DNA from 2 places in the Streptomyces sp. NPDC016459 genome. Region 1 is predicted to be linked to the other one. Evidence: riboswitches for the same ligand, from Rfam matches in the RefSeq annotation. Region 1 holds a riboswitch; the other holds the start of a gene.
The links. A riboswitch is a leader RNA that binds a small molecule or an ion and turns the genes downstream of it on or off. The one in region 1 is predicted to bind ZMP and ZTP.
Positions count from the first base shown of each region.

Region 2: linked by a shared signal. The riboswitch ahead of glyA (serine hydroxymethyltransferase) and the one ahead of ABZ567_RS18205 (bifunctional 5,10-methylenetetrahydrofolate dehydrogenase/5,10-methenyltetrahydrofolate cyclohydrolase) in region 1 are both predicted to bind ZMP and ZTP.

Region 1 is NZ_JBEYCR010000006.1:333,752-348,704, reverse strand. Features, by position in the region: gene ABZ567_RS18220 (DEAD/DEAH box helicase) at 1-1,575, shown strand, start outside; gene ABZ567_RS18215 (SWF or SNF family helicase) at 1,572-2,885, shown strand; gene ABZ567_RS18210 (hypothetical protein) at 2,866-3,906, opposite strand; gene ABZ567_RS18205 (bifunctional 5,10-methylenetetrahydrofolate dehydrogenase/5,10-methenyltetrahydrofolate cyclohydrolase) at 4,043-4,897, opposite strand; ZMP/ZTP riboswitch at 4,926-5,031, opposite strand; gene ABZ567_RS18200 (DMT family transporter) at 5,334-6,425, opposite strand; gene ABZ567_RS18195 (Lrp/AsnC family transcriptional regulator) at 6,579-7,031, shown strand; gene ABZ567_RS18190 (alpha-ketoglutarate-dependent dioxygenase AlkB) at 7,057-7,701, opposite strand; gene ABZ567_RS18185 (SDR family oxidoreductase) at 7,784-8,677, opposite strand; gene ABZ567_RS18180 (NAD(P)H-dependent oxidoreductase) at 8,749-9,375, opposite strand; gene ABZ567_RS18175 (iron-containing redox enzyme family protein) at 9,617-10,660, shown strand; gene ABZ567_RS18170 (flavin reductase family protein) at 10,663-11,148, shown strand; gene ppk2 (polyphosphate kinase 2) at 11,160-12,167, opposite strand; gene ABZ567_RS18160 (VOC family protein) at 12,356-12,793, shown strand; gene ABZ567_RS18155 (CsbD family protein) at 12,879-13,064, opposite strand; gene ABZ567_RS18150 (DUF6479 family protein) at 13,254-13,517, shown strand; gene ABZ567_RS18145 (DUF4132 domain-containing protein) at 13,560-14,953, opposite strand, start outside.
Region 2 is NZ_JBEYCR010000002.1:297,922-312,874, reverse strand. Features, by position in the region: gene ABZ567_RS07045 (decaprenylphospho-beta-D-erythro-pentofuranosid-2-ulose 2-reductase) at 1-153, shown strand, start outside; gene ABZ567_RS07040 (2'-5' RNA ligase family protein) at 190-786, opposite strand; gene trpS (tryptophan--tRNA ligase) at 878-1,945, opposite strand; gene ABZ567_RS07030 (RNA polymerase sigma factor) at 2,002-2,598, shown strand; gene ABZ567_RS07025 (hypothetical protein) at 2,591-3,436, shown strand; gene glyA (serine hydroxymethyltransferase) at 3,461-4,741, opposite strand; ZMP/ZTP riboswitch at 4,814-4,903, opposite strand; gene rocD (ornithine--oxo-acid transaminase) at 5,096-6,301, shown strand; gene ABZ567_RS07010 (glutathionylspermidine synthase family protein) at 6,365-7,549, opposite strand; gene ABZ567_RS07005 (hypothetical protein) at 7,564-7,863, opposite strand; gene ABZ567_RS07000 (hypothetical protein) at 8,023-8,844, shown strand; gene ABZ567_RS06995 (MFS transporter) at 8,834-9,457, opposite strand; gene ABZ567_RS06990 (PLP-dependent aminotransferase family protein) at 9,621-11,039, opposite strand; gene ABZ567_RS06985 (carboxymuconolactone decarboxylase family protein) at 11,086-11,604, shown strand; gene ABZ567_RS06980 (isocitrate lyase/phosphoenolpyruvate mutase family protein) at 11,601-12,347, shown strand; gene ABZ567_RS06975 (hypothetical protein) at 12,529-13,671, opposite strand; gene ABZ567_RS06970 (hypothetical protein) at 13,673-14,065, opposite strand; gene ABZ567_RS06965 (hypothetical protein) at 14,058-14,953, opposite strand, start outside.

The sequences.
Region 1 (14,953 bases):
CCGGTGGACGCCCTTTCGGCCGTCCTCACCGGCACCACCGAGATCGAGGGACAGCTCGTCGAGGTGGCGGCGACCGGCTGGCTCGAACGCCTGCGGCAGCGGCTCGCCGAACCCGAGGGCAGCCGCCCCGAGGTGTCCCAGCCGCCCGCGCTCGCCGCGAACCTCCGCGACTACCAGCTGCGCGGCCTCGACTGGCTGCACCGGATGACCTCCCTCGGTCTCGGTGGCTGTCTCGCCGACGACATGGGACTCGGCAAGACGATCACGGTGATCGCGCTGCATCTGCACCGTCAGTCCGACCCGGCAGCCGCAGGGCCCACCCTCGTCGTCTGCCCGACCTCCCTCATGGGCAACTGGCAACGGGAGATCGAGAAGTTCGCGCCCGGCACGCCGGTGCGCCGCTTCCACGGCGCGACCCGCGACCTGGAGGACCTCACCGACGGCGGCTTCGTCCTCACCACCTACGGCACCATGCGGCTCGACGCGGCCCGGCTCGCCGCGCGGAGCTGGGGGCTCGTCGTCGCGGACGAGGCGCAGCACGTCAAGAACCCGTACTCGGCGACGGCCAGGCAGCTGCGGACCATCGGCGCACGCGCGCGCGTGGCGCTGTCCGGCACCCCCGTGGAGAACAACCTCTCCGAGCTGTGGGCGATCCTCGACTGGACGACGCCGGGGCTCCTCGGCAGCCTGGGCGCGTTCAGGACCAGGTTCGCCGCCGCCGTGGAGGGCGGCAGGGACCCGGCCGCCGCCGCGCGACTCGCCGCGCTCGTCCGGCCGTTCCTGCTGCGCCGCCGCAAGTCGGACCCAGGTATCGCGCCCGAGCTGCCACCGAAGACGGAGACGGACCGGGCCGTGTCCCTGACACCGGAACAGGCCGGCCTCTACGAGGCGGTGGTGCGGGAGACCCTGGCGGCGATCTCCGAGGCCGACGGCATGGCGCGGCGCGGCCTGGTCGTGAAACTGCTGACGGGACTCAAGCAGATCTGCAACCACCCGGCGCAGTACCTCAAGGAGGAACGGCCGAGGATCGAGGGCCGCTCGGGCAAGCTGGAGCTGCTCGACGAGCTGCTCGACACGATCCTCGCCGAGGGCGCGTGCACCCTCGTCTTCACCCAGTACGTGGGGATGGCCAGGCTCCTGGAGACGCACCTCGCCGCGCGGGGCGTGCGGACGCAGTTCCTGCACGGCGGGACACCGGTCGCCGAACGCGAGGCGATGGTCGCCCGTTTCCAGGACGGGGAGGTCCCGGTCTTCCTCCTCTCCCTGAAGGCCGCCGGTACGGGGCTCAACCTCACCCGCGCGGAACACGTCGTGCACTACGACCGCTGGTGGAACCCCGCCGTGGAGGCCCAGGCCACCGACCGCGCGTACCGGATCGGGCAGGACCGGCCGGTGCAGGTCCACCGGCTGATCGCCGAGGGGACGATCGAGGACCGGATCGCGACCATGCTCGACCGCAAGCGGGAACTGGCGGACAGCGTCCTGGGAACGGGCGGGGACACGCCGCCGGAGCTGACCGAACTGACCGACGCCGAACTGGCGGAGCTGGTGCGACTGCGAGGGGACGGACGATGAGCGGGTACGGACACGGGGACGAGGAGCGTACGTTCGCGGCGCTGCCGCCCGCTCCGGGCGGGGCTTTCACCCGGACCTGGTGGGGCCGTGCGTGGCTCAAGGCCCTGGAGGACACCGCGCTCGACGGCGCGCAGCTCAAGGCGGGACGCCGGCACGCGCGCGCGGGAGCGGTGGGCGCCGTGTCGGTACGGCCGGGCCGGATCACGGCGGTGGTCAAGGACCGCGACGGGACGCCGTACCGCGGTGACGTCCTGGTGCGGGAGTTCTCGGAGGAGGAGTGGGAACGGCTCCTCGACCTCGCCGTGGACAGCGCGGGTCACATCGCGGCACTCCTCGAACGGGAGATGCCGCCGCACCTGGTGGAGGACGCGGCGGCGGCCGGGCTCGACCTGCTGCCGGGGATCGGCGACCTGGATGCGGAGTGCGGCTGCGACGCCTGGGACCACTGTCCGCACACATCGGCGCTCTGTTACCAGGTGGCACGTCTCATCGACGAGGATCCCTTCGTCCTGCTGCTCATGCGAGGGCGCGGGGAGCGCACGCTCATCGACCAGTTGCAGACGCGCAGTGCTTCGCGCGCCGCGCGTGGCGGCCCGGACACGGACGACACGCCGGATGAAGGGACCCCCTCGGGCGCTGGTGGGATGCCCGGCGTGTCGGCAGAGGAGGCGTACGCGGCGGAGTTCCTGCTGCCGCCACTGCCCGCTCCTCCCGTCGCGTCCGACGCACCCGGCCGGCCGGCGTCCCTGGACACGGAGACGGAGCCGGAACCCGGGATCGACCCGGCGGCACTGGAGTTCCTCGCTTCGGACGCGGCGGCCCGCGCGCACCGGATGCTCGTCGACGCCCTCGGGCCGACGCCGCTCGAACCCCGCCTGACGGTCGGTCAGGATGCCGTGCGGCTGGCGACGGCCTCCCCCGCGCCGTGGATCGCGGCGCGGCTCGCCGCGGGTTCGGGCCGGACGCGGGCGGAGCTGGACCTGGCCACGCGCGCGTGGCGGTTCGGAGGCGCGGCCGCCCTCGCCGTACTGGAGGAGGAGTGGACGCCGGACGCCGAGGCGCTCACCCGGGCCGGGGCCCGGCTCCAGGAGGCCTGGGAGGACGACGAACGGCCGGTGCTGCGGCGGTCGGGCGGCGCGCGGTGGACGGCGGTGGGCGCGGAGGCACAGCTACGACTCGGCGAGGACGGGCGCTGGTGGCCGTACCTCAAGTCCGGTGCCCGCTGGGCACCCGCGGGTCCGCCGGACCGTGATCCGGCGACGGCTCTCGCCACGGCCTTCGCCGCCGGTGCTACCGGAGCGGTCGGCTGAGCTTGCCGCCGGTGGCGGAGGGAGCGACCAGGCTGCAGGCGACGGTGGTCGAGCCGAGAAGGTAGCTGGTCCGGTACGGGTACTGGACGAAGGTGGTCCAACGCGTGCCGAGCGGCTGCAACGCGGCCTTGCGGCGCAGGGGTTCGCGGCACAGCACGGCGGCCGCCTCGCGGACCGCCGTGTCGGTGGCAAGGACTCCGGTCAGTCGGAGCCGGGAGACGAGTTCGGCGTGGTGCGGCGTGTCGCAGGAACGCCGGAGGGCGGTGCCCGGCGCGTCGCGGTCGATGTCGAAGCAGTCGCCGACCCGCAGCGCCTCGAAGGAGACGGGCCGGGCCGGTGTGCCGTCGTGCGTGACGGTGGCGGTCGGCCGAGATGGGGGTGCGATGCTTCCGGCACGGGAGGGGGTCGGGGACACGCCCGTCACGCTGCCGTCGGCGCGGGAGGAGGGGTCGGCGGGCGCGCTACGGGTCGGTGCGCCGTCGCCGGTCGCGTCGGCCGTCACGGTGGCGTCCGGCGGTGTGATGTCCGCGCGGGCGTCGGGTGCGCCGCCTTCAGGGGTACCGCTGTCTCCGCCGCGCGTGTCGCTCGCCTCGCCGTCGGTCGCGAAGGTGGCGTCCCCGGCGTCGGAGGCCCGGGGCGAGGGCACGCCGACCTGCTCACCGCCCGGTCGGCCGTCGTTGGCGAGGTCCTGCTCGGTCCCGCCCCGAACGACCACGAACGCGCCCGCCACCAGCGCGGCCACGAGCAGCGGGACGACCGGCACGCCGAACCACTGCGCGCGCCCCGCGGGCGGCACCGGCTTGGCCGCGCCCAGCCGGCCGAGGCGTGGCGACCACCCGGTCTCGGAACCGGAGCGCGCGGCGAGGACGTCGGAGCCGACCGGCGCGGCGGAGGCCGCGCGTTCGGCAGACGCCGCGGAGACCATGGGCTCGGCTGACGCCTCGGACGCCGTCGGTTCGGTCGAGCCGGGTGCGTCCGGTCGGCGGTGCGGCGGCGGGGTGGCGGGGGACGGGTGGGGCACGGGGTCCAGGTTCGCCCGTCGGCGGGCCCGCGGCCACCCTTTTTCGGGGGATGACCGCCGACCGTACAGAACCGTGACAATCCCCGGCCGCGCTCCGGCCCGCCACCGCCCCTGCCGTCGCCCCGCCATGACTCCCCTACAGGCCGAGCTGACGCTCCGCGCCCTCGACCGTCTGGGCGAGGAGCACGGCGATGGTCATGGGGCCGACGCCGCCGGGGACCGGGGTGATGAGGGAGGCGCGTTCGGCGGCCGACGCGAAGTCGACGTCACCGACGTTGCCCGGGTTGTAGCCGGCGTCGACGACGACGGCACCGGGCTTGATGTCGGCGCCCTTGATGAAGTTCGGCTTGCCGACGGCGGCCACGAGGACGTCGGCCTCGCGGACGACGGAGGCGAGGTCCTCGGTGCGGGAGTGGCAGTAGGTGACGGTGGCGTCGCGGCCGAGGAGAAGCAGACCGGCCGGCTTGCCGAGGATGGCGCTGCGGCCGACGACGACGGCGCGCTTGCCGCGGAGTTCGACGTCGTACGCGTCGAGGAGACGCATGATTCCGCCGGGCGTGCAGGAGACGAAGCCGGGCAGTCCGAAGCCCATGGCGGCGAAGGAGGCCATGGTGACGCCGTCGACGTCCTTGGCGGGCGCGATGGCCTCGAAGGCGGCGCGCTCGTCGATGTGGGGGCCGACCGGGTGCTGGAGCAGGATGCCGTGGACCTCGGGGTCCTCGGAGAGGGCGGTGATCGCGGCGACGAGTTCCCCGGTCGTCGTGGCGGCGGGCAGCTCGACGTGCCGGGAGCGGATGCCGGCCTTGGCGCAACGGTTCTGCTTCATCTTCACGTACGTCACGGAGGCCGGGTCCGCGCCGACCAGGACGGTCGCGAGACACGGCGTGACACCGGTGCGGCGGGTGATCTCGGCGGCGCGGGCGGCGGTCTCCTCGACCGTACGGCGGGCGAGGGCCGTGCCGTCCATGAGGGCGGCGGTGCTGGTGGACATGGCGACTCCTGGGCTTCGTCTCCGACGGGTTGTTCGCCCAGGCGCACGGCATCCGGACGGGCCCGCCGAGGGGCGCTCCCGCCGGGCCGCTCCCCGGTGGTGGTCCACCTCAAGCGCCAGTCACGGCCCGGGACCACTGTACGTGAGGGGGCGGGGATCCCTTCCTGACGGGTGCGGATCGACAAGCCGTGGGGGCTCGTTCGGCTGCCGCGGGGCTCGGACCCCGGCCGTGCCGCCACCTCGCCCTCTTCCCGTACGACGACCACAAGCCCGTCGAACACCGCACCGCCGTCGCCGACCACCTCACCGAACGCGGACAGGCCCTCGACGCCCCCGTCGCGCGGCAGCGGCGCCGCCGTCTGGACCGTATGGCCCCTGGAAGCCCTGACCGCACCCGGCGTGGCTCGAGCGGCCCGCACCCGGCGCGGCTGAGCGACTACCGACTCCCGTCGTTCCCTCCCCGTGACGTCGTTACGGCCGCCCCGGGCGCGTCCGGCTCGGGCCCCGCCTCCGCCACGGCCCGGGGCGTCACCGTCCCGCCCGCGCTCGCGGTCCCGCCCGGCGGCGCACTCGCGATCGCGTCGGGTTTCGTCGGGACTCCCCCGCGCCGCCATACGCGCCCCCTGCCGACACGCACGCGCGTGGCTCCTCCGCGCTCGATCATCCCGAGGGCCACCCCGGCGACGATGATCACACCGCCCGTCATCTGGGCGAGCCGGATCGACTCGCCGTTGATCACGACGGCGCCGACGACACCGAAGACCGGTACGAGGTTGAGGATGTTGACCGCGACGCTCGACGCCATCCTGCGCAGGCCGTAGTTGTAGAGCAGGAAGCCTCCGACCGAACACCCCACGGCCAGGTACACCAGCAGGGCCGAGGCGGTCGCGTCCGGCACGCGCCACTCGTCGGCCTCCAACAGGGAGGCCAGGAGGAAACCGGCCGCGCCGGCCACGGTCTGGTGGTAGGTGACGGTAACGGCGTCCTGACCGGCGCTCGCACGCTTGCCGAGCACGTTGTATCCGGCCCAGGCCAGCCCGCCGACCAGCAGCAGGACATCGCCCACCCAGCGCGAACTCCCCCCGACGTCGGCGCCGTTGCGCACGACGAGGAAGGCGCCGAGGGTGGCGAGGAGCACGCCCGCCACCCTCGGCAGCGGCATCCGGGTGCGGAGGACGACCCCTTCGAGCAGCATCGTCATCAGCGGGTACGTGGCCACGATCAGCGAAGCGTCGGACGCCGTGGACAGGTCGACGCCGACGTTCTCCAGAACGAAGTAGACGGTGATGCCGAGGAACCCGCTCAGGTAGAGCTGCCGCCGCCTCGGGTCCGGCCGGGCCGTGCGGCGGCGGCCCAGCCGCACCATCACGCCCAGGAGCAGCGCCGCGAGGGTGAACCTGATGGCGCCGATGCCGAGCGGGCCGACGTCGTCGAGGACCCGTTTGGTCACCGCGTACGAACTGCTCCAGAACAGCGCGGCCGCGATGACCGCGCACACCGCCCCCACCGTGGGTCCTCGTTCACGCATCAGGCCACCTCTCTCCCCTGCACGACGAGCAGCACCGTTCGACCACACGGTGACCGAACGAACAGCCGCTGCTTAGGCTGGAAGCTAGCAACATCATCGAGGTTGCTGCGCAGAGTCCGAATTACCTTCGAAATCCCATGGAGCGAGGCAAGCGTGGACGAACTTGATTCGGCGTTGGTGCGGATGCTTCAGGAGGACGGTCGGCGCACCAATCGGGACATGGCCCAGGAACTGGGGATCGCACCGTCGACCTGTCTGGAGCGGATCCGCTCGCTGCGCAGGAGCGGTGTGCTGACGGGGTTCCACGCGGAGGCGGACCTCGCGGCGATCGGCCGCGGGCTGCAGGCCGTGATCGCCGTGCGGGTCCGGCCGCCCACGCGTGCGGCGATCGAGGCGTTCCAGGCCTTCCTGGAGGGGATGCCCGAGGTCGTCTCGATCTTCGTCCTCACGGGCAACGACGACTTCCTCGTGCACGTCGCCGTCCGGGACACCGACCATCTGCACGCGGTCGTCCTGGACAAGATGACGAAACGCCCTGAACTCGCCGACGTACGCACGTCGGTGGTCTACGGGCACATGCGGAAGAAGGTCATCGGTCCGATGTGACACCGGGTCGAGGGGCCTCGCCCGTTCAGGCGACGCCCTGCGGTCGGAACTGCACGCTGATCCGCGGCCCGACCGCGCGGCTCGTCTTCGGGATCGCGTGGTCCCAGGTGCGCTGGCAGGAACCGCCCATCACCACGAGGTCACCGTGGCCGAGGGGGAGCCGGAGCGCGGCGGGCCCACCGCCGCGCGGGCGGAGAGCGAGGTCGCGCGGATCACCGAGGGAGAGGATGGCGACCATCGTGTTCCGCGTGGAGGAGCGACCGGTCCGGTCACCGTGCCAGGCGACGCTGTCGCGCCCGTCGCGGTAGAGGCAGAGGCCGGCGGTGACGAAGGGTTCGCCGAGCTCGGACGCGTAATGGGCGTCGAGGGCGGATCGGCCATCGTGGAGGGCGGGGTGCGGCAGGGGCTCACCCTCTCGGTAGTACGCGAGCAGACGCGGTACGGCGACCACGTCGTCGTACATCTTCCGCTCCTCGGCCCGCCACGGCACCCGTTCGACGAGCTCGTCGAACAGGGCGTCGGCGCCGTGGAACCACCCGGGCAGATGGTCGATCCAGGCCCCGTGCGCGAGGGTGGTCCGCCAGATCCCGTCGAACGGGCCGGGGCGGGGGTCGTCGCCCTGATCGAACAGGGAGCCCTGGAGGCCGGGGATCGGCCGTGGTGCGGTCATGGTCCCAGGATAGCCGCATAACCGAACATCTGATCGAATCATTGCGGGCGCCCGAGGCCCCTTCACAGCGGCCTGCCCGGCCTCACGGCAGAGGCGTGCCGCCGGTCGCGTTGACGATCTCCCCGGTGATGTAGCTCGCCCCGGGCGAGGCGAGGAAGACGTACGCGGGAGCCATCTCCGCCGGCTGGGCGGCCCGGCCCAGGGGCGACTGGCGGCCGAAGTCCTTCGTGTCCGGCATCGTCGCCGGAATCAGCGGGGTCCACACCGGGCCGGGCGCGACCGCGTTCACACGGATGCCGCGCTCGGCCAGCATCTGCGCCAGACCGTGCGTGAAGGAGATGATCGCCGACTTCGTCATCGCGTAGTCGAGGAGGTGCGGGCTGGGCTGGTAGCCCTGCACGGAGGTGGTGTTGATGATGGAGCCCCCACGCGGGATGTGCGGCAGGGCCCTGCGGGAGAGCCAGAACATCCCGTAGAGGTTGGTCTTCATCACCCGGTCGAACTGCTCCGTGGTGATGGCCTCGATCCCGTCCGGTTGCGCCATCTGGTAGGCGGCGTTGTTGACGAGGACGTCGATGCGCCCGTGCTCGTCCACCGCACGGTCGATCAGAGCCGCGCACTGGCTCTCGTCCCGGATGTCGCACACGACGGGGAGAGCCTTGCGCCCCGCCTCCTGGACCAGACGCGCGGTCTCCGCGGCCTCCTGCTCCTCCTCCGGCAGGTAGGTGAAGACGATGTCCGCGCCTTCCCGTGCGAAGGCCAGGCAGACGGCCCTGCCGATCCCGGAGTCGCCGCCGGTGACCACCGCCACCCGGTCGACGAGCACCTCGTGACCGCGGTACGAGTCCTCACCGTGGTCCGGACGGGGTCGCATCGCCTCGGTCGAGCCGGGGTGGTCCTGCTCCTGGTCCGGGAAGGGGGGCCGGGGGTGGCCCGTCCCGGGGTCGGGGACGGGTGCTTGTTCCTCAGGGGACATCGGGATCTCCGTGCTGTGGGGGCGCTGGGCGTGCGGTCTGGTGGCGCTGTGCTCTCGGGGCGTTCAGCGCCTCAGGACGATGCCGGGTACGGCACCGACTTGAGGCGGCGGGCGAGGTGGGCGGTGTTGGCGGCCAGGGTCGCGGTCGTGGCCGCGGTCTTCTCCGGCGTCTTCTCGAGGTCCTGGTAGTCCGTCCCCTGCATGGCTTCACCGACCCAGTAGGTGACGGCGTTCGGCGCGAGGGAGAACCCGACGTCGTTGAGCCCCTGGAAGAGGTCGGCGCTCACCTTGTGCGCCCCGTCCTCGTTGCCCACGACACAGACCGCGGCCACCTTCCCGTAGGTCAGCATCCGGCCTTCCTCGTCGGTCTCGGAGATCTCGGCGTCCAGCCGTTCCATGACCCGCTGGGCGATGCTCGACGGGTGCCCGAGCCAGATCGGGGTCGACAGGACGAGAATGTCGCAGCCGAGGATCGTGTCGCGGATCTCGGGCCACGCGTCCCCGTCGCCCATGTCGGTCTTCACCCCGGGGCGCACGTCGTGGTCGGCGAGCCGGATGATCTTGCCGCTCACGCCGTGCTCGCTCAGGGCGGCCATGGTCTGCTCGGCCAGCAGCTGCGAGCTGGAGGCGGCCGGGGACGGGGAAAGAGTGCAGACCAGGGCGACGGCGCGCAGGGGTGTGGTGTCGTTGGCGTCCATGGCCACCCCCTACCCCCGACCCGAGGTCGTATCTCACCTTTCCGCGCAGTGCGGCCCGGATGGCGAGGGAGGAGTGGGCCAGGCGGCGGTCTCCTGGTCGCGCCCGGGGCGCGGTGGCCGAATAGTGCCCTGCAGAGCGGGTAGGCGGCCTGGTGCCCGTCGCCGAGACACGCGGGTGCACGGTTACCGCTCGCCCACGGACGGGCCGCCCGCCACCGCCACCCGAGGACAGGAGCCTTCGATGACCTCGCTCAGCACGAGCACCCCGGACGCAGCCACCGCAGGCCCCCGCCTGGTCGCGGGGCGCGGTGACCTCTCGGGCGCCGTGGAGAGGGCCCTGCGGACGGGTCGGCCGCCGGCGTACACCGAGGGAAGCATCCGGCGGGCGGACCCCTGGGGCGAGGACCTGCAGCTCGCGCTGTACCTGCTGTACGAGCTCCACTACCGTGGCTTCGAGGCTGTCGACGACTCCCGCGAGTGGGATCCGGACCTGCTGCGCCTGCGACGGGAGCTGGAGGACCTCTTCCTCCAGGCGCTGCGCACCGCGCTCCCCGACGTGCCCCGGTCCGTCGACGAGGCCTTCGCACCGCTGCTCGTCGAACCGGTCGATCCGGCCGACAGCGTCAGCCGCCACCTGGAGACCGAGGGAGAGCTCTGGCAGCTGCGCGAGTACGCGGCACTGCGCTCCCTCTACCACCTCAAGGAGGCGGACCCGCACGTCTGGGTCATCCCCCGGCTGACCGGGCGGGCCAAGGCGGCGATGGTGGCCATCGAGTACGACGAGTTCGGCGCCGGACACGCGGACCGCATCCACGCCCGGCTCTTCGCGGACCTCATGACCGACCTCGGCCTGGACACGTCCTACGGCCACTACCTGGACCATGCCGACGCGACGCTCCTCGCGACCGTCAACCTGATGTCACTCTTCGGTCTGCACCGTGCCCTGCGCGGAGCGCTGGTCGGCCACTTCGCCTGTGTCGAGGTCACCTCGTCGCCAGGCTCCCGCAGGCTCGCCAAGGCGATGCGCCGGTGTGGCGCCGGGCAGGCCGCGGAGCGGTTCTACACCGAACACATCGAAGCCGACGCCGTCCACGAGCAGATCGTGCGGCGCGAGGTGATCGGCGGACTCCTCGTCGACGAACCCGCGCTCGAACCGGACATCGCCTTCGGCTGCGCCGCGACCGTGCTGCTCGACGACAGGCTCGACGCCCACATCCGCGAAGCCTGGGCTGCGGGCCGCTCCGCGCTCCGCAGCCCTCTGCCGGACGCGGACCCGAGGGCCTGACCATGGCCGGACTCGACGCCTTCGCCGAGGTGCTCGACTACCCGATGTACGTCGTGACGACGAGGGCCGGGGACGAACGGGCGGGCTGCCTGGTGGGATTCGCCTCGCAGTGCTCGATCGACCCGCCCCTCTTCATGGTGTGGCTCTCCCGGGCCAACCGCACCTACCGCGTCGCACACCGAGCCTCCCACCTGGCGGTTCACACCCTGCGGCCCGAGCAGCGGACGACGGCGGAGCTGTTCGGGGGACGGACCGGCGACGACATCGACAAGTTCGACCGGGTGGAGTGGGGGCCGGGGGAGGGTGGCGTGCCCGTCCTCTCCGACTGCTGCTCCTGGTTCGTGGGCCGGGTGCTGGAACGCGTCGACGGCGGGGACCACATCGGTTTCCTGCTCGCTCCCGTCGCGGAGAGCCCGTCCGGCCCCGTGCGGCCCCCGCTGCTCCGGTTCGGTGACGTCGTGGACCTCTCCCCCGGGCACCCGGCCTGAGAACACCGTGGTCAGCGCCCCGGATGGTCTCCCGGGTGCTCTCCCGGGTGCTCCCCGGGGCCGTCCCGCAGGGGGGCCAGCGGGGTGGGCGACAGGTCGGTCGTCTCCTCACCCGGTTCGAGCAGGGTGTCCGCCGCTCCGACGATGAGGGGATCGGGCGTGCCGACCGCCTCCGGGTCCTTGCACGCGTAGTCGATACGGGCCAGGAGGCTGCGCATGGCCTCGAGGCGCCCGCGCCGCTTGTCGTTGCTCTTGACCACGGTCCACGGCGCGTGCTCGGTGTCCGTCTCCCGGAACATGGCGACCTTGGCCGTGGTGTAGTCGTCCCAGCGGTCCAGCGAGGCGAGGTCGGTGGGAGAGAGCTTCCACTGCCGTACGGGGTCGACCTGACGGATGGCGAAACGGGTGCGCTGCTCCGAGCGGGAGACGGAGAACCAGAACTTCACCAGATGGATGCCGTCCTCGACCAGCATGCGTTCGAAGAGCGGGCACTGGTGGAGGAACAGCTCGTACTCCTCGTCGGTGCAGAAGCCCATCACCCGCTCGACGCCCGCGCGGTTGTACCAGGAGCGGTCGAAGAACACGATCTCGCCGGGGCCCGGCAGAGGGGCCACATAGCGCTGGAAGAACCACTGCCCGGCTTCTCGCTCGGTCGGCTTGTCGAGGGCGACGATCCGGGCGCCGCGCGGATTGAGCCGCTCGGTGAACCGCTGGATGGTTCCGCCCTTGCCGGCGGCGTCCCGCCCCTCGCACAGCACCACGATCCGGGCACCGGTGTCCTTCGCCCAACGCTGCAGCTTGAGCATCTCGATCTGCAGGATCCGCTTCTGCCGCTCGTACTCGGCACGGCGGACCTTGCGGACGTACGGATAGTTCTCCTGCCAGGTGCGGATGGGGTCGCCGGTGGCGCTGAGCAGGACGGGCTGCTCGGGCCGGCTGACGTCCACGCTGAGCCCTTCGAGCAGGTCCTGCTCACGGGCCTCGTCCCGGTCCTCGTCCTTGCCGTCAGCACTGTTCATGTCGGCCATGCGTCGCCCCGCTCCACTCGCCCGTTCGGTCCGACATCCTCGTACCCACAGACAGCCCGGTACCCACGGACATCCTCACACTCACTGACATCCTCATCCCCGTGGGCATCCTCATGCCCGCCGGTCCCGGCGTCAGCGGCGGCGGGCTTGGCCCCGGGGGCTCGGGGCAGACGGGACACATGACTGTGCCCAAGGCTCTCGTCCTCGTCCTCGACTCCACCGACCCGGAACCCCTGGCGGAGTTCTACGCGGCGCTCCTCGGCGCCACCGTGGAGCCCCACCCGGGGGATCCCGACCTGCTGCTCGTCTCCGGTGATTCCGGGGCGGTGCTCGGCATCCGGCGTGACCACGGGCAGGCGCCGCCCAGCTGGCCCCGCCCCGAGGACGCCCAACAGGCCCACCTGGAGATCCTCGTGGCCCCCGACGCCCTCGACGAGGCGGAACGCGAGGCGGTCTCGCTCGGCGCGCGGCCCGTCGCGGCGGTGCGCGACGGCACCCGGACCGACCGGCGAACGGACCTGCGCCGCTACACGGACCCGGCCGGTCACTCCTTCGTCCTGGCCACGACGCCTCCGGTGGACGCCGACCAGGGTCTTCCCCGCGCCCGGCAGGCCTGAGCGCGGGCGACAGAGCGGCGCCCCCGCCTCCCCGTGGGGAGACCGGGGCGGCCGGCTCGGTCGTCGTGACACGCGGCGGACCTGCCTACTTGTCGCGGTCCAGGGAGTCGCGGACGCCTTCGGCGCGCTCGCGGGCCGTGTCGGCGGCGTCGCGGGCCTTGCCCTTCATCTGGTCCGTCTTGCCCTCCGACTCCATGCGCTTGTTGCCCATGGCCTTCCCCGCGGCCTCCTTGATCTTGCCCTTCGCCTTCTCCGTGCCCTTGCCTGCCATGACGTTTTGCCCCTTTCCTGTGGATGGGTTCCAGGTGCCACGCTAGGCAGACTCCGTGGAATGCGCCCGTCGACCCGTCACTCCTCAGGGGGCGTTTGAGGTGGCCGGTAGGGGACAGACGCCGACCGCGTCACCGCATCCGTCGGCCGAGTCGCCGGGTGCGCGTTCCGATCCGCGAGAAAGGCGATCATGATCACATCCACCTTGGCAGCCGCGCCCGTCCTCATGCCCGGACCCGCTCTCGCGTCGGCAGGATCCAACGGCTTGTGGTTCGCCGTGGCCATCGGCGCGGTGGTCGTCATTCTGCTTCTCGCCGCGTTCTGGTGGGGCAGTCGCCGGGCCGCGCGTCGGCGCCGCCCTGTGGGTGACCCGACCGCAGCGAGCGGCCGGTCGGGCCGCGACTCGTGGACCACGCCCGACGACGACCCGAACCTCGGCGACTCCAGCCGCTGACGCCGGTCGGGTGCGGAGCCGGCAGGGCAGGGAGGCGGCGGATCACACCGTGAGCGCCCGGGCTCGGAGGCGAGCGCACTCCACGGTCGACCAGAGGACTCCGGTGAGGCCGTCCACGAGCCGGTCGTCGGTGACCTCGGGGAGGAACTTCCTTACGACCTCGCTGAGTTCGTCCCGCACCCGGACCGTGGTGTCGTGCACTCCCCTGGCGCCGTTCCGGCTCCCCGCCAGGAAGTCGAGGGCCGAGTACGTCTCCTGGTCCACGGCCGTGAGCATGTGCTGGGCCGTGGCGGTGTCCATGGTCCGCAGCCGTGCGGAGCCCGCCGCGTCACGCGGGCGCAGCGCATGCCACCAGCCCGGAGCAGGGATGAACGGCGAACCGGCGGCCCACCTCGCCCTGCGGAAGCCGGACACGCCGTGCCCCGTCAGCGGCCAGGCCGCCACGACGGAGCCGTCAGGGCCACGCAGTTCACCGTATTCCCGAGGGGCGCCGGTGTTGCCGGTGACACCGATGACCCGATGGACCGTACGGGGTACGTCGTCGCCCGGGAGGAGCACCGGCTCGCGCTCGGCCGGCTCCGCCGGGGAGCGCAAGCGCCGCCTGCCGTCGTAGGGCACCGTCTCGAAGGCGCCGTCCCGCCACAACAGGCCCGTCGGCCAGGGCTTGCGGTAGTCGTACGCCGCGTCCTCCCACTGGGTGATGAGTCCTTCCGGCCCCATGGCGACGGCCCGGCCGCCTCCCGCCAGCAGGAGGGCGTCACCGCCGTCGCGGATCTCCGCCCACTCGCCCCGCTGCCAGGCGGCCCCTTCCCCGGGCAGCCCCAGTTCGTCGGGCAGGCCGGCGCGCAGGGTGCGTGCCAGGGACACGGCCGGGTCGACGGCGAGGATGCGCTCGGCCTCGTCCTCGAAGTGGCGTCGGACGGCCGGCGCCGCGAACGGCTCCAGGTCCCGTAGTGCCGTGTGCAGCGGCAGCACTCCGCCCTCCGCGACCCGTCCGCCGTGCTCGCCGAGGAGCCCGGCCACGAACTCGCGCAGGGCCGGCCGGGTGGCGAGCGTCTTGAGCCGTCCCGTGTCCCCCGTCAGCCGGATGGACGGCGAGGGCCCTGTCTCCAGGGTGGCCGTCGGGTCGGACAGCTCCGCGAGCAGCCGGGGCGCGAAACGGTCGTCCCTCGTGACGTACGGCAGATCGTCGCCCTTGGCCCGACCGAGCCAGGCGAGGAAACCGAGCGGTTCGGTCCCGTCGGTGTCGACCGGAACGCCCGCCGCGAGCAAGGTGTCGAGCAGCCCCAGGTCGACGCACCGGTCCCGCGCCGACGCCTGGGAGTCCGGCATCCGCAGCGACGGGAGCGCGCGATGGGTGACACTTTCGGCCCGCAGCCGTGCGGCCGCCCCGGCGAGCAGCTCGTGGAGCCCTTCGACCGGCGCCCGCAGCCCTC
Region 2 (14,953 bases), on a different contig from region 1:
CCGCTCGCGACCACCCCCGAGGCGGTCGCGACCGCCGTCGAGCTGGGTCTGCGGCGCCGCTCGGAGACGGTGTGGGTGCCGGGGACGCTGCGGATGGTGATGGCGGCGGTACGGCATGTGCCGAGGCCGCTGTTCCGGCGTCTGCCGGTGTGAGGCGGCGGGACCCTGGGGCGCGGGGTTCCCCAGCGGTCAGGCCGTCGAGGACCCCGACGGTGTGTCGACCGGGTTGCCGCCCTGGGTGGGGACGGCCGAGACCGGGCGACCGCTGCCGAACAGGTAGTCGTACAGCTTCCGCCACACCCCGTCCGGGCCCTGCTCGTACAGCGCGAAGGAGCGGCAGATCCACGCCGCCTCGTAGCCGGCGAGCTCCTCGAACGCCCGGTCCATCCCCTCCTCGGAGATGCCGTGCGCCACGGTGACGTGCGGGTGGTACGGGAACTGGAGCTCGCGCACCAGCGGCCCCGACTCGTCCCGGATCAGGTGCTGGAGCCGGTGGCAGAGGGAGTGGCCCTCCTTCACCTTCACGTAGACGACCGGGGAGAGCGGCCGGAAGGTCCCGGTGCCCTGGAGGCGCACCGGGAAGGGCTGGTGGCCGGCGGCGACACCGGTGAGGTACTCCTCGATCTCCGGCAGCCGCTCCTCGGGGACCTCGGTCGGCGGGACGAGGGTGATGTGCGTGGGGATGCCGTACGCGGCCGGGTCCCCGAAGCCGGCGCGCCGCTCCTGGAGCAGGCTGCCGTAGGGCTCCGGGACCGCGATCGAAACGCCGAGCGTTACGGTCCCCACGTCGTTCTCCTCCGTCGTCCGTCGACTGGTGTGCGGTGGTTCAGCCGCCAGTGTGCGTCCTGTACCACCCTTGTGGCCAGGGTCCTCCGCCTCAGTGCTTGGCGGGCAGGAAACCCATCCGCTCGTATGTCTGCGCCAGCGTCTCCGCGGCGACCGCGCGGGCCTTCTCCGCGCCCTTGGCCAGGACCGAGTCCAGCGTCTCGGGGTCGTCCAGGTATTCCTGGGTGCGGGCCCTGAACGGCGTGACGAAGTCCACCATGACCTCGGCGAGGTCCGTCTTCAGTGCGCCGTACATCTTGCCCTCGTAGCTCTTGACCAGGTCCTCGACGGACGTGGAGGTGAGCGTGGACATGATCGTGAGCAGGTTGGAGACGCCCGCCTTGTTCTCCGGGTCGAACCGGATCACCGTGTCGGTGTCGGTGACCGCGCTCTTGACCTTCTTCGCGGTGGCCTTCGGGTCGTCCAGGAGGTTGATGAGGCCCTTCGGCGTGGACGCCGACTTGCTCATCTTGACCGCCGGGTCCTGGAGGTCGTAGATCTTCGCCGTCTCCCTGAGGATGTACGGCTTGGGGATCGTGAAGGTCTCGCCGAAGCGGCCGTTGAAGCGCTCCGCGAGGTCACGGGTCAGCTCGATGTGCTGGCGCTGGTCCTCACCGACCGGGACCTCATTGGCCTGGTAGAGCAGGATGTCCGCGACCTGGAGGATCGGGTACGTGAAGAGGCCGACGGTGGCGCGGTCGGCGCCCTGCTTGGCCGACTTGTCCTTGAACTGCGTCATGCGGGAGGCCTCGCCGAAGCCCGTGAGGCAGTTCATGACCCAGCCGAGCTGCGCGTGCTCGGGGACGTGGCTCTGGACGAAGAGGGTGCAGCGCTCCGGGTCGAGACCGGCGGCGAGCAGCTGGGCGGCGGCGAGCCGGGTGTTGGCGCGCAGCGCGGCGGGGTCCTGGGGAATCGTGATCGCGTGCAGGTCGACGACCATGTAGAAGGCGTCGTGGGTCTCCTGGAGGGCGACCCACTGGCGCACGGCGCCGAGGTAGTTGCCGAGGTGGAACGAGCCTGCGGTGGGCTGGATTCCGGAGAGCACACGCGGTCGATGCTGCACGGCGGAGCCATTCCCCTGGAGGTGGAGGTGGGCGACGGGCGGGCTTTCAGAGGCCATGCACATCATTCTCTCAGGTGTGGGAACCGATCCCGGACTGCCGGTGTATCAAGAGTGTGAGGACGCGGGAGGGGGGCCTGGTCGCCGACGAGGCCGCGGTGATCGCACGGGTACGCGCCGGAGAGCCGGAGGCGTACGCGGCGCTGGTTCGCGCGCATACGGCGGTCGCTCTGCGAGCGGCGGTGGCGTGCGGCGCCGGCGCGGAGGCCGAGGACGTGGTGCAGCAGGCCTTCTTCAAGGCGTACCGCTCGCTGGGGCGGTTCCAGGAGGGGGCGGCGTTCCGGCCGTGGCTGTTGCGGATCGTCGTCAATGAGACCAGGAACACAGTGCGGGCGGCGGGTCGGCGGCGTGCCGTCGCGGACCGGGAGGCGGACCTGCTCGGCGGCGAGCCGCGGATACCGGAGTCGGCGGACCCGGCGGTCGCGGCCGAGCAGAGGGAGCGGAGCCGGCGGCTCCTCGACGCCCTGGACGGTCTCGGCGAGGACCACCGTCAGGTGGTGATCCACCGCTATCTCCTGGAGCTGGACGAGGCGGAGACGGCGCAGGCGCTGGGCTGGCCGAAGGGGACGGTGAAGTCCCGGCTGAGCCGGGCGCTGCGGAAACTGGGACTGGAGCTGGGCGAGGGCCGGGAAGGAGGCGAGGGGCGTGGCTGACGAGGAGCTGCCGGACGAGCTGCGGGAGCTGGGACGGCGGCTGCGGGTGCCGGACGTGGACGGCGGGACGATGGCCGAGCGGGTGCTCGCACAGCTCCTCGCCGAGCGGGTGCCGACACCGACGCCCGAGGGGGTGCCGGGGTGGCTGCCCGGGCCGGGCCGGCGACGGCGGTGGACGTCGACGTGGGCCTCGGCGTGGGCGTGGGCGCGCGAGCGGTGGCGGGCGCTGGTCGCGGGCCTCACCGGGGTGTTGATCGTCCTGGTGCTGACTCCGCCGGTGCGGGCGGCGGTGGTGGACTGGTTCGGCTTCGGCGGGGTCGCCGTGCGGTACGACCCGGAGGGGCGCCGGGTCCCGGGCGGAGGCTCGGTGCCGGTGCCCGGGTGCGCGGAGCCGGTGCCGTTGGCGGAGGCCGGGCGCAGGGCGGGCTTCGAGCCCCTGATACCGGGGGCGCTCGGCGCGCCGGACGCGGTCACGGTGACGGGGTCGGCCGAGCGGGGCCGGGCGGTGATCAGCCTGTGCTGGCGCGACGGGGGGCGGACGGTCCGGCTGGACGAGTTCCCGGCCCGCCTGGACATCGGCTTCGCCAAGCAGGTCAGGACGCGACCGGAGTGGGTCGACCTCCCGGACGGCGCGCAGGGCTACTGGTTCGCGGCCCCGCACCTCCTGACGGTCCCGCTGACGGACGGTGCGGGCACGGCCTGGACCCATGAGGTCCGCACGGCGGGCCCCACGCTCCTCTGGACGAGGAGCGGGGGCGCGCGCACCTTCCGGCTGGAGGGCATACCGGGCCGGGAGGAGGCCCGCCGGGCGGCGGAGTCCCTGGGCCCCGGCGGATGACTCCCGGTCCGGTCCCTGGCGCGGTCAGACGGGGAGACCCGGGGCCGGGTGCGCGCTCATCAGCTCGGCGACCTCGGCGCGGAGGGTGCGGAGGGCGCCCTCGTCGCCCGCGCCGGCCGCCGTGACGCCGCGGTCGATCCAGTCGGCGACCTGGTCCATGTGCTCAGGAGTCAGGCCGCGCGAGGTGAGGGAGGGGGTGCCGATGCGGATGCCGGAGGGGTCGAACGGCTTCCGGGGGTCGTAGGGGACGGTGTTGTGGTTGACGACGATGCCCGCCCGGTCGAGGGCCTTCGCGGCGATCTTGCCCGGGACCTGCTTGGGGGTCAGGTCCATCAGGATCAGATGGTTGTCGGTGCCGCCGGAGACCAGGTCGAAGCCGCGGGCGAGGAGCGCCTCGGCGAGGGCCCTGGCGTTGGCGACGACGGCGTGGGCGTAGTCGCGGAAGGAGGGCTGGGAGGCCTCGCGGAGGGCTACGGCGATGGCGGCGGTGGTCTGGTTGTGCGGGCCGCCCTGGAGGCCGGGGAAGACGGCCTTGTCGAGAGCCTTGGCGTGCTCCTCGCGGGACATGAGCATGGCGCCGCGCGGGCCGCGCAGGGTCTTGTGGGTGGTCGTGGAGATCACGTCCACGTGCGGGACGGGGGACGGGTGGGCGCCGCCCGCGATGAGGCCGGCGATATGGGCGATGTCGGCGACGAGCACGGCACCGACCTCACGGGCGATCTCACCGAAGGCGGCGAAGTCGATCGTGCGGGGCAGCGCGGTGCCGCCGCAGAAGATCACCTTCGGGCGTTCCTTGAGGGCGAGGTCGCGGACCTCGTCGAAGTCGATGAGGCCGCCGCCCTCGGAGGTCGCGGCGTGGCGGACGCCGTACTGGACGCCGCGGAACCACCTGCCGGTGGCGGAGACGCCCCAGCCGTGGGTGAGGTGGCCGCCCATCGGCAGGGCCATGCCCATGACGGTGTCACCGGGCTCGGCGAAGGCGAGGTACACGGCGAGGTTGGCCGGGGAGCCGGAGTAGGGCTGGACGTTGGCGTGCTCGACGCCGAAGACGGCCTTGGCGCGCTCGACGGCGAGGGTCTCGACCTGGTCGATGTTCTGCTGGCCCTCGTAGTAGCGGCGGCCGGGGTAGCCCTCGCTGTACTTGTTCTGGAGGACGGTGCCGGAGGCTTCGAGGACGGCGGCGGAGACGTAGTTCTCGCTGGGGATGAGGCGCAGGGTCTCCCCCTGGAGCCGTTCCTCGGCGTCGACGAGGGCGGCGAGCTCGGGGTCGGCGGCGGCGAGCGCGGGATGCTGCGGGACGTACATGCGGGATCCTCCGGGGCGTCGGTGGGTCCCGGGGCGCTGCGTGGGAGGCGCGGCGCCACGCGGGACAAGGTCCCGTGACGCCCAGGCGGGCGGCGTCCCGTGTGGTTGCCGCGCACGGCTCCCCCGGGGTCGCTTCCCCGTGCGCCAGTCGCCGTGCGTGTTCTCAGAGTAGCGGGGGTTCCTGCCGGTCGGGCCGGATCGGGGACCACGCGAGCCCGGCCTGACCGACACGACACCCGCGCAGGGCGCGCCGTGTGCGAGGTTTCCCCGCCCGGTGCGCGAGCGACGATAGAAACAGGGGCCACATCCCCTCGGCGGGGCCATCCCGCGAGCCGCAGGACGAACGGAGATCCCGTGTCGGGCACACAAGACGCGATCGCTTCGGCGGAGGCGCACAGCGCTCACAACTACCACCCCCTGCCGGTCGTCGTCGCTTCGGCGGACGGCGCCTGGATGACCGATGTCGAGGGGCGCCGCTACCTCGACCTGCTCGCCGGGTACTCGGCGCTCAACTTCGGGCACGGCAACCGGCGTCTGATCGACGCGGCGAAGGCCCAGCTGGAGCGGGTGACGCTGACCTCGCGCGCCTTCCACCACGACCGGTTCGCCGACTTCTGCACGCAGCTCGCCGAGTTGTGCGGCAAGGAGGCGGTGCTGCCGATGAACACCGGCGCGGAGGCGGTCGAGACGGCCGTGAAGACCGCCAGGAAGTGGGGGTACGAGGTGAAGGGCGTGCCGGACGGGCACGCGAAGATCGTGGTCGCGGCGAACAACTTCCACGGCAGGACGACGACGATCGTCAGCTTCTCCACGGACCACGAGGCCCGGGACCACTACGGTCCGTACACGCCGGGGTTCGAGATCGTGCCGTACGGGGATCTGACGGCGATGGAGGCGGCGGTCACCGAGAACACGGTGGCCGTGCTGATCGAACCGATCCAGGGCGAGGCGGGGGTCCTGGTCCCGCCGGCCGGCTATCTGGCGGGGGTGCGGGAGCTGACGCGCCGGCGGAACGTGCTGTTCGTGGCGGACGAGATCCAGTCGGGCCTCGGCCGGACGGGGCGGACGTTCGCGTGCGAGCACGAGGGTGTGGTGCCGGACATGTACGTCCTGGGGAAGGCGCTGGGCGGCGGGGTGGTGCCGGTGTCGGCGGTGGTCGCCGACCGGGACGTGCTCGGGGTGTTCCGGCCGGGTGAGCACGGGTCGACGTTCGGCGGGAACCCGCTGGCGTGCGCGGTGGCCCTGGAGGTGATCGCGATGCTGCGGACGGGCGAGTTCCAGGAGCGGGCGGCGGAGCTGGGCGACCACCTCCACGCGGAGCTGGGGCTGCTGGTGGGCGCCGGGGCGGTGGAGGCGGTGCGCGGGCGTGGGCTGTGGGCCGGGGTGGACGTCGTGCCGTCGCGGGGCACGGGCCGGGAGATCTCGGAGAAGCTGATGGAGCGGGGTGTCCTGGTGAAGGACACCCACGGCTCGACGATCCGGATCGCACCCCCGCTGGTGATCTCGAAGGAGGACCTGGACTGGGGTCTCGAACAGCTGAGGGGCGTGCTGTCGGACTGATCGGACTGATCCGCCCGTCCGCCCCGCCGGTGCGGCGGCGGGGGCGGCCCCTCCGGGGAGGGATCAGAGGATCACGTGCGGGAGGAAGCGGGCGTACTCGTCGGTGACGAGTCCCGCCGACTCCCGTATCCCGAGCCCCGCCGCCTCGTTCTCGACGACCCACGCTCCGAGCACCACCCGGTTGCCGTCGAAGTCGGGCAGCGGGGCCAGTTCCTGGTAGCAGCAGGGCTCCCCGTCCCGTACGAACGGTTCCGTGCCGGCGTCGTGGAGGGTGACGCCCGCGCCCTCACGGCCGAGCAGCGGCTTGGCCACCCAGCCGGTGGTGGAGGCGAGTTCACGCGGCCCGTCGAGGTAGGCGGGCAGCAGGTTCGGGTGGCCGGGGTACAGCTCCCACAGGATCGCGAGGAGCGCCTTGTTGGAGAGCAGCATCTTCCAGACGGGCTCGATCCAGCAGGTGGTGCCGGTGCCGCCGCCGTTGTCGAGGGTGTCGAGGACGTGCCGGCCGAAGCGGTCGGTGGTGAGCCACTCCCACGGGTAGAGCTTGAAGCAGCTGCGGATGAAGCGGAGCCGGTCGTCCACGAAGCGGCGCGAGAGCCGGTCCCAGCCGATCCGTTCGACGGAGAGCGCCTCGGTGTCGAGTCCTGCCTGCTGGGCGGTCTCGCGCAGGTACGCGACCGTCATCAGGTCCTCGCCGAGTTCGTCGCCGTCGGAGTGGACGAAGTGGACGGGGCCCGGGGGCAGCAGGGGCGCCTGGCGCTTCCAGGCGTCGACGAGCCTTTCGTGGAGGGAGTTCCACTGGTCGGCGCCGGGGAACCGCTCCTCCATCCAGAACCACTGCGGGCTGGCGGCCTCCACGAGCGAGGTGGGGGTGTCGGCGTTGTACTCCAGCATCTTGGCCGGGCCCGTACCGTCGTAGTGCAGGTCGAACCGGCCGTAGAGGGAGGGGAGTTCGGCACGGCGGTGCCAGGACTCGGCGACAAGGGCGACGAGCTTCGGGTCGGTGATCCCGAGCTCGGCGAACCGTTCCCGCTCGACGATGTGCGCGGCCGCCGCCAGGCACATCGCGTGCAGCTCCTCGACGACCTCCTCCAGGGCCTCGACCTCGGGCAGGGTGAAGGAGTAGTACGCGCTCTCGTCCCAGTACGGGCGCAGCGTTCCGTCCGGGTAGCGGGTCAGCGGGTAGACGAGCCCCTGCTCCTCCACCGTCTCCTGCCAGCCGGGCCGGGGCTCGATGGTGTGCCGTTGCATGTGCCGGGCCCTTCTCAGCCGCCGCCGGAACCGGAGCAGCCGAAGCCCCCGGTGTCGACGGCCTTCTTGTCGAAGCTGCCGCCGCTCACGCGGTTGTCGCGGAGGGAACCGCCGTAGTAGTAGGAGCCCCGGTGGGTCGTGCTGTCGTCGTCGTCATCGCGGCCACCGACGCTCTCGCACTGGTAGCGGGGCAGTTCCTCCCGGGTCAGCGGGTCCACGCACCGCTTGTCCGGCTCGGAACCGCACGCGGTGATCGTCGCCGCGAGCACGCCCATCCCGCCGAGCACCACCGTGCTCGACCTCAGTCTGCGCATGTCCGTCGCCCTCCCCTTCACGGTCGCGACCTCCCCGGCCACGCTTGTCGCGTGCACGACTGTCGCGACCGCACAGTCTAGGCCGGTCGTTTCCGGCCGGACCTCTCCAGGTGGGTTGTCCCGGGACGACCCACCTAGAGTCGTTCCGTGCTTCTCGGGATGCTGTGTGCGCTCGCCTCGTCCGTCTGCTTCGGCACGGCCTCGGTCCTCCAGGCGGTGGCCGCCCGCGCCGCGACCCCCGGGACGGGCGGCGGCGTCGACGTCGCGCTGATGTGGCGGGCGCTGCGGCAGTGGCGGTACGTCGCCGGTCTCGGCCTGGACGGTCTGGGCTTCGCCCTGGAGGTCGTCGCCCTGCGGACACTGCCCATCTACGCGGTGGGCGCGGCCCTCGCCGCGAGCCTGGCGGTCACCGCGGTGGTCGCCTCCCGGCTGCTGGCGGTGCGGCTGAGCCGGGTGGAGTGGACGGCCGTGGCCGTGGTCTGCGCCGGCCTCGCCCTGCTGGCGCTCGCCGCCGGGGAGGAGGGGCACCGGGACGGTTCGGAGGCGCTCCGGTGGGCGCTGCTCGCGACCGCCTTCGGCGTGCTGCTGCTCGGGGTGGTGGGCGGCCGGCTGCCGGACCGGCCGCGGGCGCTGGTCCTCGGCCTGGGGGCGGGCTTCGGCTTCGGGGTGGTGGAGGTGGGGGTGCGGCTGGTCGACGGCATCGACTTCGCCGACCCCGCCGGGTACGCGCTGCTCGTGGGCGGCGCGGCGGCGTTCCTCCTTCTGACCTCGGCGCTCCAGCGCGGCTCGGTGACCACGGCGACGGCGGGCATGGTGCTCGGCGAGACGATCGGACCGGCGGTGGTGGGAGTGGTCTGGCTCGGGGACCGCACCCGCGAGGGCCTCGGCTGGCTCGCGGTCGTCGGCTTCGCGGTGGCGGTGGCGGGTTCCCTGACCCTGGCCCGTTTCGGCGAGCCCCCGGAGACGGCCGTCAGGTCCTGACCTCCCGAGCGGGGTTGGCGGCGGGGGCTTTCCGTGTGCTGCCGACGACATGGGGCGGCAGTACGCGTTCGGCGCGGAGCAGGATGGCGGCGCCGGTGAGGACCGTCCACACGTGCCACCGCCCGGCATCGAGCAGGAAGCCCAGGAGTACGGGCGCGATGGTGCGGCAGACCGACCAGGACAGCTGGTGGACCGACAGGTAGCGCCCCCGCAGGTGATCGGGGGCGGCCTGGATCGCCAGGCTCTGCGACGGTGCGGAGTGGACGAGTTCACCGGCGGTGTAGAGCACCGCGACCGCCAGGACGGCGACGAGGGCGCCGGTACCGCCGGTCAGCAGGGGAAGCACCGCGAAGGCGGCGAAGGAGAGCGCGAAGACGACCGCTCCGGCCGCGGCCGTGCGGGTGCGTCTGCCGCGCAGGGTGAAGCGGGCGACGGGGACGCCGAGTGTGGCGACCAGGACGGTGTTGAGGGCGAACACGGCTCCGGCCAGGGCGTCGGGGATGCCGACGTCGCGGGTGAGGAAGATCGGCAGGGCGATGGCCTGGGTGGTGTAGCCGAAGGCGATCAGGAAGTTGGCGGTGGTGAGGAGCAGGTAGGGGCGGTCGGCGAGCACCTGCCGGTATCCGCCCCTGGGGCCCTCCGGCGCCCCGGCCGCGCTCCCCGAGGGCGAGGACGAGGGCTGGCCGCACAGGACGACGCTCGCGCCACCCGAACCTCGGTCGGCGCGAGCGCCCCGCGCACCACCCTCGTACACATGGGGCGCCGGCCATTGACGGTCATTCGGGAAGCACGCGTACGAGCGTGGTCAGGGCGCTCTGCCAGGCGCTGTCCGGCGGTGTGGCGTAGCCGACGACGAGGCCGTCCAGAGTCGCGGGGACCGTCGGGCGGCGGAACTGGTTGACGCCCTGGACGGCGAGCCCGTGCCAGGCCGCGGCCCGCAGGACCGCCTGCTCGGTGCCGGGCGGAAGGGCCAGGACGGCATGGAGGCCCGCCGCGATCCCGCTGACCCGGATCCCGGGCGAGTGCGCGGCCACCGCCGCCACCAGCTGGTCGCGGCGGCGCCGGTAGCGCAGCCGCATCGCCCGTACGTGCCGGTCGTACGCCCCCGAACCCAGGAACTCCGCGAACGCCAGCTGGTCCGGCGCGCCGGACGCCCGGTCCACGGCACCCTTCGCCGCCACCACCTCGCCGACCAGGCTCTCCGGCAGCACCATCCACGCGAGCCGCAGCCCGGGGGCGAGGGACTTGCTCGCGGTGCCGAGGTGGACGACGCGCTCGGGGTCGAGGCCCTGGAGCGCGCCCACCCGCTGTCGGTCGTAGCGGAACTCCCCGTCGTAGTCGTCCTCCAGGACGAAGCCGCCCGAGGCCCGCGCCCAGTCGACGACCGCCGTCCTCCGGTCCGGGGGCAGGGCGCCGCCCAGCGGGAACTGGTGGGCCGCCGTCATGAGGACGGCCCCGACAGGACCCCGCACGGCCAGGTCCTCTACGCGGGTGCCGCGTTCGTCGAAGGGCAGGACCGGGGTGCCGAGTCCCGCCCCCGTGAGGAGACCGGCGTGGAGGGCGAGCCCGTACGACTCGACCGCCACCTCCCGTACGCCCCGGCCCCGCAGCACCTGGCCGAGCAGCATCAGCCCGTGCACGAAGCCCGCGCAGACGACGATCTGCTCGGGCCGGGCGTGCACGCCCCGCGCGCGGGCGAGGTACTCGGCGAGGGCGGTGCGCAGTTCGATCCGGCCGCGCGGATCCCCGTACCCGAAGGCCTCGTTGGGGGCGGCGGTGAGCGCCCGCCGGTACGCCTTGAGCCATGCGGCGCGCGGGAAGGACGCGAGGTCGGGGCTGCCGGGCTTCAGGTCGTGTGCGGGCGCGGAGGGGCGGGGCAGGGCGAGCACGGGGGCGGACACTCGGGACGGTCGCGCCGCCGTACGGGGTTCGGCGCGGCGGGCGACCCGGGTGCCGGAGCCCTGGCGGGCCGTCAGCCAGCCCTCGGCGACGAGTTCGGCGTAGGCGTCGGCGACGGTGTTGCGGGCCACGCCGAGGTCGGCGGCGAGCGACCGGGAGGACGGCAGGCGGGTGCCCGCCGTCAGACGCCCGCTGCGTACGGCCTCCCGCAGGGCGTCCGTGAGGCCTGCCCGCAGGCGTGGACCGCGGAGTTCCAGATGAAGATCGGCGCCGAAAGTGGCCCACTCGCCTGCCATGGAAATGGACCATACTCCTGTGCCACCGGGCTCGTACGGTGAAGGCATGACCACGAGAGCCACCACCCTCGCCGAGACCGCCGCCCCCACCGCGTACGCCCACGAGCACGCGCCGCGCCTCCCGTTCGCCGAGCACGTGCCCGAGTTCTACCGGGCCATGCGGCGCCTGGAGGCGGCCGCCGCGCAGGACGTCGATCCGACGCTCTACCACCTGATCAAGATCCGGGCCTCCCAGGTCAACCGCTGTGCGTTCTGCATCGACATGCACAGCAAGGACGCGCTCGCGGAGGGCGAGACCGTCGAGCGGATCGTGCAGCTCTCCGCCTGGCGGGAGTCCCGGCACTTCTACACCGAGCGGGAGCTCGCGGCCCTCGCGCTGACCGAATCCGTCACCGTCCTCACCGACGGGTCCGTCCCCGACGAGGTGTACGCCCACGCCGCCGCCCACTTCGACGAGGCCGAACTCGCCCGGGTCATCGGCGCGATCGTCGTCATCAACGCCTGGAACCGGATCGCCGTCACCACCCGCATGACGCCCGGCAACTACACCCCCCGCTCCGCGTGAGCGGGCCCGCGACGGCCGGGGCCCTGCGCGCCCTCCACCGGGACCGGGCGGCCGGCGATCCGCTGGTGCTGCCCGGCCCGTGGGACGCGGTGAGCGCCCGCGCCTTCGAGGCGGCCGGGTTCCCGGCACTCGCCACGCCGAGCGCCGGGGTGGCCGCCTCCCTCGGGTACGAGGACGGGGCGACGCCGGCGGCGGAGATGTTCGCCGCCGTGGCCCGGATCGTCCGCGCGGTCTCCGTACCGGTCACGGCGGACCTGGAGGGCGGTTACGGGCTGGCCCCGGCGGAACTCGTGGAGCGTGTCCGGGAGTCGGGGGCCGTCGGGGTGAACCTGGAGGACACCGGCGAGGACCGCGCCCTCAAGGACGCGGGGGCGCACGCCGAGTATCTGGCGGACGTACGGGCCGCGGCGGGACCCGGACTCTTCGTCAACGCGCGCGTGGACGTGTACATCCGCGGGACGGCCGACCCGACGGCGGCGGCGATCGCACGGGCCCGGCTGTACGCGGAGGCGGGCGCGGACTGCGTCTACCCGATCGCGGCCCCGCCCGCCGACCTCCCGGCCCTGCGCTCGGCCCTCGGCTACCTCCCCCTCAACGCCCTGGCGGGCCCGGACGCCCCGCCCTTCGCGGAACTCGGCCGCCTGGGCGCGACCCGCATCACCTTCGGCGACGGCCTGCTCCTGCACGCCCGGGACCACCTGACGGCGCTGGCGAGGAGGCTGAGGGACGCGGGGGCGCTGTGAGCGGGCCTGGTGGGCGGGCCTCCCGGGACCTGGGCAGGGCGGGCCTCCCGGGCCCGGTGGGGCCGGGGAGGGGCGGCCCTCCCGAGTCCGGTGGCCGCCCGGCCCGAGCCCGGTGGTCGGCCCCCGGGACCTGGGCGGGGGCCCGGGGACCTGGGCGGGGCGGCCCCGGCGTCCGGTCAGGTCAGTGCGCGTCCGGGCGGAAGAAGTCCAGGGCCACGCGCAGGACTTCTCGCTGTTTCGGCCACGCGCTCTCCGGGCCGGCGGCCAGGATCGCGTAGTGGGTGCCGTCCTCGGCCGTGAAGGCCCGGTCGACGACCTTTCTGCGGCTGCCGTCGTCCCGGTCGTACGCGTACACCAGCTCCACGGAGTCGGCCGGAGCGTCCACCTCCCCCGTGACCCGTTCGAGGCTGATCTCCTGGTAGCCGGGTTTGTTGGCCCGGCCGTCCTCCGAGGCCCCCCGCAGGGCCTCGTACGGCGTCAGACCGGTCTCGGTGACCACGAAGACCTGGAGCAGGCTGCGGCGGTCCGGCGCGTTGTAGAAGACGCCCTGTTCGGACTCGGTGCGGTCCCAGCCGTCGGGGACGGCGAGCGTGAAGCCCTTGAGGTCCTCGACGGCGCGGTAGCCGGGCGGCGGCACGTCGCCCCCGTCCCCGGGAGGGGCGGATGTGTCGGAGGGTGACGGTGTGTGGGAGGTGGGGTTTGTGGTCTCCGGGGCCGTCGGGACGGCAGCGGGTGGGCCGCTCGCCGCCGGGGGCTCCGCGTCGCCCCTGCCCCAGAGCAACCAACCGCCGACGGAGCCCGCCACCAGGACGGCTCCCGCGACCGCGGCCGCGACCGCCACCCGCGCGCGTGGCCGATCCGTCGGGGCGACCGGGCCGGAGACGGGGTGCTGCCACCCGCCCGACTCCGGCAGATAGACGGAGACGTGCGCGGGGACGGTCCCGGCGTCGTGCGCGGGAGCGTACGCCGGCGCGGGACCCGCAGCGGGCTCCGGGGCGTACTCCGGCGCAGGGCCCGCAGGGGGCTCCGGGGCGTACTCCGGCGCGTACTCCGGCGCCGGTCCCGCGTCGGACTTCGAGTCGCCCTCGGGTCCCGCTCCCGCCCCGGACCCCGCCCCGGACCCCGGCACGGGCTCCGGGGTCCGTCCCACCGCGGACTCCCGGTCACCCCCCGGCGCGTACTCCGGCGGAGGCGGCGGCAGCGGGGCCACCGGACCGCCCCCGTTCCCGTACCCGGGGCCGGGCGTCGCTCCGCCGCTCTCCCAGCTCTGCGTCTCGTCGTTCCAGCGGGCCACGCCCCCGCTCCCGCCCCCGTAACCGCTCATCTCACCCTCCTAGCAGGGTGCCGACGGCCTGTCCCACGGTCACTCCCGAGGCGAGGATCCCGGTCACCGCGCCGGCGTCCGTGAGGGCCTGGCGCAGGCGGGTCAGGCGTCCCGCGTCGGCCCGTCCCGTGCCCTCGATCTCGTCCTCGGCGTCGGAGAGTTCGGCGTCGAGCGCGGCCGTCTGCTCGGAGGGCACGATGCCTCCGAGGTCGGCGCGGAGGCGTCGGATGGCCTGGAGGAGCGCCTCCTGCCGGGGGTCACGGGGCGGCTGCCCGCCGTGCACCGTGTGCGTGACGGTGTTGTGGTCGCCGATGGTGACGTTGCCCCCGGTGTTGGTGACGTGGACGCCGCCACGGGCGCGGTCGTCAGGGGTGCCGTTCCCGGTCTCAGCCACGGTTGCCTCCGGTCGTCGCGGTGGTGAAGGTCTTGCTGGTGACGGTGTTGTGGTTGCCGAGGGTGACGTTGCCCCTGGTGTTCTCGATGAACGTGCCGCCCTCGGCGACGTGCACGATCTTCTGCTCGAACTCGGCGGTCTCGTATCCGGCTTCGCGGAGCGCGACCGTCACGCCGTTCGCGACCCGGTCCTGCACGCTCTTCAGATAGCGGCTGACGTCCATCTCCTGGAACAGCGAGGCCTCGTCGTCGGAGCCGAGCTCACGGACCGAGACCTCGGGGCCCTCGGGCAGCGCGTTGGCGTGTCCCGCGGTGAGCAGCCGCCAGCCGTGGCCGAGGGAACGCCCGACGGTGACCAGGGCGTGCCCTGCGGAGCGCGGGGTCTGGCCCAGGGCCCACACGGCCTTGCCGAAGTGGTGGTTGTGGCGGTAGCGGTGGGCGATCCGGTCGGCGTACCGGAAGAGCGGCTTCACCGGCCGCAGCACATGCGGTGCCACCTCCAGCATCAGCATCCCGCCCTGGGTGTGGACGCGGACGAAGACGGTGGTGACGATCTCCTCGCCCCAGCCGCCGACCCGGATGCGCAGGAAGTGCCGACGGCTCTCGCCGCCCTCCTCGACGGCGCCGGAGCGGTGCGTCTCGAAACCCTCCGGGGTGTACGGAGCGGCGGCGCGGGCCGGCAGCCCGTCGACCGGCAGGAAGACGACCTCGTCGATCTCGAGTTCGCGCAGCCGGTCCCGTACGGCCGCCCGGATCTGCGGCGAGCCGTGCGGCGAAGGGACGCGCAGCGCCTCCACGAGCGGGACGACGTGCCGCATGACGGCGCTGTTGTCGAGCGGTTCGGGCGCCGAGCCCTCCAGGTCCTTGCGGGGACGCAGCTCGACGGAGA